DNA from 2 places in the Flavobacterium sp. CG_9.1 genome. Region 1 is predicted to be linked to the other one. Evidence: riboswitches for the same ligand, from Rfam matches in the RefSeq annotation. Region 1 holds a riboswitch; the other holds the start of a gene.

Region 1 (4,905 bases):
AAAGTAACATAATTTTCAACAAATTCAGAACTTGCGGTATTATCTATGGCAATCAAATTCTCTAAATGATGCTCATTGGCATACCCGATTATGTCATTTATTGTATAGGAAAAACCATTATTTTGTATTTCGTTTTTCCAGTTTGGCGTAACACCATTTTTGTTTAAAAGCACATTACTAGAATTAGCAATAGCAAAAACATTCAACTTAATGTCTTTCCGTTTTTCAATAGCTGCTGCCGATTCTAATATTTGATTGATCAGCGTTCCTCCTACCAATCCATGCCCGAAAACAGCAATATTGATTTTCTTTGCAACACCAAAAATCTCCCCGTGAATCACGTTTAAAGCTTTGTTCAGTTGCGATTTTTTTACAACCAAACTCACGTTTTTACCCGTAACGGTATTATTGAAAAGTATTGGGACAATTTTATTTTTTATCAACGCCGTGTAGGGCTTGTGAAACGTACTCAAATCCTGGCCAATAATAGAAATTACCGAAACATCATCAGTGACCGTGATTTTATTGACATCTTTCGAATAAAAATCATTCTCGAATTCTTTCTCCAATTCAATCATGGCTTTCGTCGCTTTGTCAGCAGCTACGACTAAACCAATTCCTCTTTCTGATGAACCTTGAGAAATAATGCTTACGCTAATATCATTGTCGCCCATCACTCTGAAAATACGGGCATCAACACCGGTTTTTCCTAGCAATCCTCTTCCTTCCAGATTTACTAATGATACATTTTCAAGCACGGAAAGCGTTTTAATTCCTTCTTTATTTGAACTGGAAGTGATTAATGTTCCTTTATTTTCATGATTGAAGGTGTTCAAAATACGAAGTGGAATGTTTTTTTCCAATAAAGGAATAATCGTTTTGGCATGCAGAATAGTGGCGCCGAAATTGGCTATTTCATTGGCTTCATTAAATGACAAATGATCAATTTTCTTGGCATCAAGTACTAAATCCGGATTTGCGGTATAAATTCCGTCTACGTGCGTGTAGTTCTGTAATTCTTCTGCATCTAAATAATTAGCAATTAAGGAAGCGGTGTAATTACTGCCGTTTCTTCCTAAAGTGGTCGTGTCATTATTGGTATTAGAACCAATGAACCCGGTAACAATATTTACGGTTGTCCCGTTATTTTGTTTGAAATAATTAATGACATTTTTCTTCGAAATTTGTTCCAAAGGTTGTGCATCACCAAATTTTGAATCGGTTTTTATCAATTCTCTGGTATCGGCAAAACGGGCATTTATTCCATTTTCAACCAAAATAGACGTCAGTAATTTTGCCGAAAGCAATTCTCCTTTTGATAAAATCTGATCTTTTATTTTATTGCTAAAATCACCAATCAGACTTACGCCTTCGAATAATTTTTCTAAAACTGTAAATTCCTCTGATAAATCAACGTCTAGATAATCGTCTTGTTGGTATCTTTTAAAATCCTCAAATAACGGTTTATAATCACCATTCTTTGCAGCAACACTTAAAATGTCTTCCAATTCATCCGTAGCATTTCCTCTTGCCGAAACTACAATCGCAATTTCTTCTCCTTGATTTACTTTATCGGTAATAATCGCGACCACTTTATTTATTCCGTCGCCATTCGATAACGATTTACCTCCAAATTTTAATATTTTCATTGTGTAGTGTTTTTGGCTTAGAATATATCCTGAAGCAAATTGTGTAATTGTTTGTATTCTATCAAAAAAGCATCGTGTCCGTGAATGGAAACAATTTCCTGATAACTAACCTTATTTTTATATTTTTTTAATTCCTCGTAAGTTGCTTTATTTTCATTAGCCGTAAAAAACAAGTCTGAATTGATTCCAATAATATGAATATCAGCTTCAATTCGAGATGTTATTTCTTCGAATGAAGCGCTGTTTCTGGTAATATCAATCGTCTTTAACAACTGATTCATCATTTTGTACGACGAAATTTGAAAACGTTTCTGTAATTTTTCGCCATGATGTAACAACCAGCTTTCTACATTAAAAATGGCTAATTCCTCATTAATAGTTCGCTGAAATTTTGCAGCAAAAGATTCCGGAGTTCGATAACACAACATAGCATGAGTTCGAGCATCTTCAATAGGTTTCGAAGAATTTTTCAAAATTTGTTCTTGCAAAAAGCAATTGGCGATAAGCCAATCCGTCGATTTCCAATCGGTTGCAATAGGAATTAAATGTTGTGTGATTTTTGGTTCCAATGCAACCATTTCCCAAGCGATTCCTCCGCCAACAGAACCTCCAATAATCGCATACAGTTTTTTAATTTCAAGAAACCGAATCCCTTCAATAAAAATTCTGGCAATATCTCTTGCATTAAAATCCGAATAATTTTCGATACTAAAACCATCAAATCCATTTCCGGGAACATTAAACGCGAGAATTGTATATTTTGTAGTATCTATAGTTTTGTGTTCTCCAATTAGATCATTCCACCAACCGTTTTCTCCGAGAACTTGTGAATTTCCAGTTAAAGCATGATTTACCAAAACGATTGGAGCGCTGAGCAAAGCTGGTCCAAAAACTTGAAAACTTAAGTTTAAGGTAGCATAAAAAGCGCCACTTTCGGTGGTAAAATTTTGTAATGTAATAGATGTTGGTTTATTTTCCAATTGCAAATCTTTTATGATTTTTGACCTGTGTTTGGAAATATTAGAAAGAAAGCTAGGAGTTATCTAGACAAATTCTTAGTGTTATCTTTCCACGTTTGGCGTGGTAGAATGCAGCACCTTCTTCGATAAATCGAAGGGTTGCTAAGGCTTCATCAGGTCTAATCCCTCTGCCTTTCTTTATAACATTTCAATACGTTTGTGAACTTAATGACGCAAATTAACCACTATTTTTTGTAACAACCAAATTTTTATGCGCAATCGATTTTTTTGTTTGGTTTAAATAAAAACCTGAAACTAATAAACATAGAAATGTTATTTTGACGAAGTGACTCTAAACTATTTGGTATTATTACTTCGCCAAAATAACAATTTTGGACATTCTCTGGAAAATCTCAAAACCGAAAATTAATTCGGATTTCTTAAATAAAAAGCGCTTCATTCTCTTGTGAATACATTAGAAAAAGCAATGAATTGGGCACGGACTTTTGCGCCAGAGGATCGTTCTTTGAAACTTCAAACCTAGGATGAATCAGTTCGTTTTTAGAAACGTTCTCCTTCTCTTTTTTAGGTGTTAGGTCAATCCTTTTTAATAAATCGAAAGTTTTCGGAAAATACTTAGTTGTACTCATAATTTTAGGTGTTAGGTTATTAAACTCATTTGTGATCGCTACTTATTTTTAAAATTAATTTTAGAAACAAAAAACCCTTTTAGATCCATATCCAAAAGGGTTTTAAGTTGTGTTATGAACTTATACTTTTGGAATCAACAGACATAAAGAAACATCATAGCTTGGACCGTTGTCATCTTATTGGCTGTTACTTTAATCGTGTACTGAAATTTTAAATTAATCATGTATGCTTCTCTTTCTGTAAAAATTAGTCTTTTAGTCTTCAAAAAAAAAGCTTCCCGTTATCTGGGAAGCTTTTGCTATATAATTTGATTTAAAAATTATGCAATAAGCGACCCGCAGGAATTATCCTGTGCGACTTTGAACGTATTGCAAATATTAAATTTCATTTTTTTTATTTTAAAAATCAAATATGCGAATTATTTTCGGAATTTCCAAATAAAAAGCAGTAAAATATTTGGATTCAAACTGGTATTATATCCACTCGGTTTTTAGTAGCCAAATAGGAAACTTTATGCCAGTTGCCCTTTCTTTATACTTTCAAAAACGACTCTCAAATCTGTTTTTAAATCTTCTATATCTTCTAAACCAACAGAAAGACGAATTAAATCCTTAGAAACTCCCGTGGCAACTTGTTCTTCCTCAGATAATTGTTGGTGCGTTGTACTGGCGGGATGAATAATTAATGATTTAGTGTCACCAATATTAGCCAAAAGTGAGAATAATTTTGTTTCATCGGCGACTTTTTTGGCTGCTTCAAAGCCACCATGCAAACCAAAAGTAACCACGCCACTTTGCCCTTTTGGCAAATAGTGTTGCGCTAAAGCATAATATTTATTGGATTTCAATCCTGGATAATTGACCCATGCAACCGCTTCCTGAGTTTCCAACCACTGCGCGAGAGCCAAGGCATTTTCACTGTGTCTCTGAATTCTTATTGGTAAGGTTTCTAATCCTTGAATGATCTGAAATGCATTAAACGGACTCAGTGCAGCGCCGTAATCACGCAATCCTTCAATTCGAACTTTAGCAATAAAAGCCGCATTTCCTAACGCCTCGTGATACACTAATCCGTGATAACCTGCAGACGGCTCCGTGAATTCTGGGAACTTTCCATTGGTCCAATCAAAATTTCCTGCATCAATAACTACTCCTCCAAGCGAAGTTCCGTTTCCAGTAATGTATTTTGTCAAAGAATGAATAACAATATCAGCGCCGTATTGGATAGGATTTAATAAGTAAGGCGAAGCAACAGTATTATCTACAATTAATGGCACTTGAGCTGCTTTGGCCTCAACCGAAATCGCTTTTAAATCCAAAACATCTAATTTTGGATTTCCCAAAGATTCCACAAAAATTGCTCTGGTATTTTCTTGAACTGCATTTTTAAAATTAGCGGCATCAGATGGATCTACAAATGTGGTGGTAATACCTAACCGAGGCAACGTAACTTTTAATAAATTATAGGTGCCGCCATACAAACTATTTGAAGCTACAATGTGATCGCCAGCTTTTAACAGTACTAGTAATGTAGTAGCAATGGCTGCCGTTCCAGAAGCTGTAACTACTGCACCAATTCCACCTTCTAGGATGGCTAAGCGCTGTTCCAGTATATCATTTGTAGGATTATTTAATCTTGTGTAAATA
Region 2 (4,905 bases), on a different contig from region 1:
AAATCCGTTGAAGGCGGAAAGTCTTATTTTGGTACTCCAATTGAAGAATCAAGAGAAAAATTGAAACAACTGGCTAATATCAAAAAGATACCCGAAATTCTAAATAAACTAAAATAATATGTCTGCTAAAGAAATTGTTCAGAAATTTTATAAATCGGATGCTTTAATTGATCGTGAAGTTATCAAAGATTTTTTGCATCCAGAGGTAATCGTGGAATGGAATAGTAGTACAGGATTTGTGGAACTTAATTATGATTCGTTATTAAATTTGTCCAATGATTTAAGTAAAGCTTATGTCCGTTCTAAGGTTCGTATAAGCCATCTTATTGGTGAAAATGATTTGATTTCGGTACGTTATTCTCATTTTGTGAAAACGATTGAGAACCCAAGAGAAGAAATGTTATTGGCACATTTTATAGTTATTTGGCAAATAAAAGACAATAAATTATTTCGAGGCTATCAAATGAGCCAATTATCCTAATTTAGTGTCAAAAAACTGAATACTGAATATGGATTAGTGCTTACTATTTTATACTTTTGCATAACCATTTTAAAAACTACATAAAAAATATATCATGAGTGTTTTAGTTAATAAAGATTCCAAAATAATTGTTCAAGGTTTTACAGGAAGCGAAGGAACTTTCCATGCTTCTCAAATGATTGAGTACGGTACTAACGTTGTTGGTGGTGTAACTCCAGGAAAAGGTGGGACTACTCACTTAGATAGACCCGTTTTTAATACTGTAAAAGATGCTGTAGAACAAGCAGGAGCTGATACAACTATCATTTTTGTACCGCCAGCTTTTGCTGCTGATGCAATAATGGAAGCTGCAGATGCAGGTATAAAAGTAATTATTGCAATTACTGAAGGAATTCCTGTTGCTGACATGATAAAAGCAAATAGTTATGTTAAAGAAAGAAACGCAAGATTAATAGGTCCAAACTGCCCTGGAATAATCACTCCGGGTGAAGCTAAAGTTGGTATCATGCCAGGTTTTGTTTTCAAAAAAGGAACTGTAGGTATTGTTTCTAAATCGGGAACATTAACGTACGAAGCGGCTGACCAAGTAGTAAAACAAGGATTAGGAATCACTACTGCAATTGGTATTGGTGGAGACCCAATTATTGGAACAACTACAAAAGAAGCAGTTGAATTATTGATGAACGATCCAGAAACAGAATGTATCGTAATGATAGGTGAAATTGGTGGACAATTAGAAGCTGATGCTGCTCATTGGATCAAAGCTGATGGTAACCGTAAACCAGTTGTAGGATTCATTGCAGGAGTTACCGCTCCTCCAGGACGTACAATGGGACATGCAGGTGCAATTGTTGGTGGTTCAGATGACACTGCAGAAGCTAAGAAACAAATCATGAGAGAATGTGGAATTCACGTAGTGGATTCACCAGCAGAAATTGGTAAAAAAGTAAAAGAAGTTTTAGGTTAATCTAATACTCCAATTAAATATTCTAAAAAGCCTCGCAATTTGTGGGGCTTTTTTATTATAAATTCAATTAAAGAAATATCTTTGCACTTTATTAAATGGATTTGTTTTTTTCAGATTCAATACTAATAAAAGTAAATACAAACGAATGGTTTCTAATGGGCCTCACGATTTTGTGGGGTATTTTTTTGTCGAAGTCATTTCAAATAAAAATAAAATAATATGTACAAAGAATTAAAAAAATTCAAAGTTACCAATCAGTTTTCATTTACTGCAGAAGATAGTCTTGCAGAAGTATGCAATGCTTCAGAAGGATCTGGAGTATTTTTAGTATACTCAGTAGGGGATGAAAAAGAGTTAATAATGGTTGGTTCTACTGGTACCGTTCAAAATAACGGAACTTTGAAAATTAAAAATGGTGGTCTTCAAGAAAAAATTGTAGAAGGACACCAATTTGCAAAAACAGGAAGAAAGTATTCTTGGCCAGCGCAAATGAAAATTGAAGATATAAGCACGCTAGAAGTGGTTTGGTACGAAACATTTAATGACAAGACCAAAGTAATTCCAACTTTTGTAGAAGGACAAGTTTTACAAAACTTCTTAGACGAAAACGGAAGATTGCCTAAATGGAATGTAGCTTTTTAAAAAGTGAACAACTGTTTTTAAGTATTTTATATGGAAGCGTTACATATTAATGTGGCGCTTTTTTTGTTTTAAAATATTTTTGGATGAAATTCAAAACATTTCATGAATTATTAATTACTTTTGCACCCGTTATCACGAATCCTGTAATAGGATAGCAACCTGCAGCAACAAGCAAGGTGCTAAAACGATAAGCCAAATCCTTTGGAAAAAATGTTGTTTACATTCCCATTAGTAGCTTTATTTTTCGTCATAACTTTTAATTTTAAATTATTTTTATGACTCTATTTTCAAAAGAAACCGGAAATCCCTTTGCGTTGATTCCGTTGTTTGTATTTATTTTTACATTTTTAGGAGCAGGAATTGTCTTGAATGATTTTTATGCTTTTCCGTCCCCAGTAGCAGTTCTCATTGGTATAATAGCCGCTTTTTTATTATACAAATCATCAACTGAAGACAAAGTGGAGACCTTGATAGCAGGTTGTGGCGAAAGCAAAATTATGACCATGTGCTTGATTTATTTACTTGCGGGTGCTTTTGCAGTGGTGAGTAAAGCTATGGGCGGCGTTGATGCGGTAGTGAATCTTGGAATCAACACGATTGACGTGGCTTATTTTCCACTAGGAATTTTCTTGATTGCTGCGTTTTTATCAACAGCAACAGGAACTTCAGTTGGCGCTATTGTAGCTATTGGACCAATAGCGGTTTCACTTGCTGATAAAAGTGGCGCTTCTCTACCATTGATATCGGGTGCTTTATTAGGCGGTTCGATGCTTGGGGATAATTTATCCATGATCTCTGACACTACTATTGCAGCTACTCAGTCCTTAGGATGTGAATTAAAAGATAAATTCAAGGTGAATTTGTTTATTGCCTTTCCAGCAGCACTATTTACTATTCTAGTTTTCTTTTACTTGGGGTTAAACTCTGATATTGTTACTGTAGCTATTGCAAAAAATGATTTTTCATGGATTGCAATTGTACCTTATTTATTGGTCATTGTTTTAGCGGTTGTAGGTGTTAATGTTTTTTCTACATTAATTATAGGAACGTTATTAGCGGGCATTATTGGGTATGTTGGAGGTTCTTTTACAATAATGGAATTCACTCAAAAGATCTATGAAGGTTTTACGAGTATGACCGACATCTTTTTGCTTTCGATGCTTACTGGCGGACTTGCTGCTCTAGTTGACAAAGCAGGCGGAATTACTTATCTGTTGGTCCAAATCAAAAAACGAATTAAAAATAAAAAATCAGCACAAGCTGGAATTGGAGCTTTGGTAGGCTTTGCTAATTTGGCTATCGCCAATAACACCGTTTCCATTGTAATTACAGGTCCTATTGCAAAAGAAATTAATGATGAGTATGATTTAAGTTCAAAAAAAACAGCAGCAATTTTAGATATTTTTTCGTGCATTGTACAAGGGATTTTACCTTATGGTGCGCAAGTATTACTAATATTAAGTTTTGCAAATGGAAAATTAGATTTTTTTGATTTGATTAGTAATGCTTGGTATCATTTATTTTTACTCGTCTTTACGTTAGTCGCTATTTATAGTTCCTTTTGGGATAAACTGGTCAAACGATTTTTTCACATCTAAAAAGGAAATTTTATGATTGTTATTGAAAGCGAAATTTTTTTTAAGAAAGGAAAAAGTATATATTTGGCAAGTCGTTTTTAGCCCTGATAGCAATGGAAATCCTTTTCTATTTTTTCTTTAAAAATAGAAAAGATTGCAATGAATAGCAGGAATAGCTCAAAATAAAAAATAAATTAATTTTTGATTATGAAATTACTAGAAGGAAAAGTTGCCATTATCACAGGAGCAAGTCGCGGAATTGGAAAGGGAATTGCAGAAGTTTTTGCAAAACAAGGTGCAAATGTTGCATTTACTTATAGTTCATCAGTAGAATCAGCGATGGCTTTAGAGAATGAATTGAATGCTCTTGGGATCAAAGCAAAAGGCTACCAATCAAATGCGGCGGATTTTAACGAAGCGCAAACGCTTGTTGACGCCGTTATAGCTGAATTTGGAACAGTTGATATTTTAATAAATAACGCTGGAATTACTAAAGACAACCTATTGATGCGTATGTCAGAAGCTGATTTTGATCAAGTAATTGATGTGAATTTGAAGTCGGTTTTTAATATGACTAAAGCCATTCAACGTACATTCCTAAAACAACGGTCTGGTTCTATTATCAATATGAGTTCTGTGGTAGGAGTGAAAGGAAATGCAGGACAAACTAATTATGCGGCATCAAAAGCAGGCGTTATTGGATTTACAAAATCAGTAGCATTAGAATTAGGTTCTCGTAATATTCGTTGCAATGCAATTGCTCCAGGATTTATAGAAACGGAAATGACGGCTAAATTAAATGAAGATGTGGTCAAAGGATGGAGAGATGGAATCCCTTTGAAACGCGGTGGAACAACGGAAGATGTTGCTAATGCGTGTCTTTTCTTTGCCTCTGATATGAGTGCCTATGTAACAGGACAAGTTATGAACGTTTGTGGCGGAATGCTTACTTAAAATAAGAATTGGTATTTAGTTTTCAGGATACCATTCTGAGAACCTAAATTGATTTTTGAATACGACCAAAATATGACCACAACCACCATACTATTATTACTTTTTTCTTTATTAATAGCAGGTGGTTTATCCTATTTTCAATATATCTACAAAGCCAAAAACAAATCGAAAGTCGGTTGGTTTTTGGCTTTTTTACGTTTTTTATCCATTTTTGGAATTTTACTGTTATTGATTAATCCAACATTAACTAAAAACACCCTTGAAACCGTAAAAACGCCTCTACC

The links. A riboswitch is a leader RNA that binds a small molecule or an ion and turns the genes downstream of it on or off. The one in region 1 is predicted to bind S-adenosylmethionine.
Region 2: another riboswitch for S-adenosylmethionine. It lies ahead of IWX83_RS07235 (Na+/H+ antiporter NhaC family protein); the one in region 1 lies ahead of IWX83_RS10910 (alpha/beta fold hydrolase).

Annotation. Positions count from the first base shown of each region.
Region 1 covers NZ_JADOVC010000018.1:59,084-63,988, forward strand. The annotation lists gene thrA (bifunctional aspartate kinase/homoserine dehydrogenase I) at 1-1,649, opposite strand, end outside; gene IWX83_RS10910 (alpha/beta fold hydrolase) at 1,667-2,629, opposite strand; SAM riboswitch class I at 2,708-2,815, opposite strand; gene IWX83_RS10915 (hypothetical protein) at 3,049-3,258, opposite strand; gene IWX83_RS10920 (O-acetylhomoserine aminocarboxypropyltransferase/cysteine synthase family protein) at 3,771-4,905, opposite strand, start outside.
Region 2 covers NZ_JADOVC010000010.1:47,629-52,533, forward strand. The annotation lists gene IWX83_RS07215 (UDP-3-O-(3-hydroxymyristoyl)glucosamine N-acyltransferase) at 1-117, shown strand, start outside; gene IWX83_RS07220 (hypothetical protein) at 119-481, shown strand; gene sucD (succinate--CoA ligase subunit alpha) at 576-1,448, shown strand; gene IWX83_RS07230 (hypothetical protein) at 1,668-2,090, shown strand; SAM-I-IV-variant riboswitch at 2,215-2,311, shown strand; gene IWX83_RS07235 (Na+/H+ antiporter NhaC family protein) at 2,366-3,688, shown strand; gene fabG (3-oxoacyl-[acyl-carrier-protein] reductase) at 3,875-4,621, shown strand; gene IWX83_RS07245 (hypothetical protein) at 4,694-4,905, shown strand, end outside.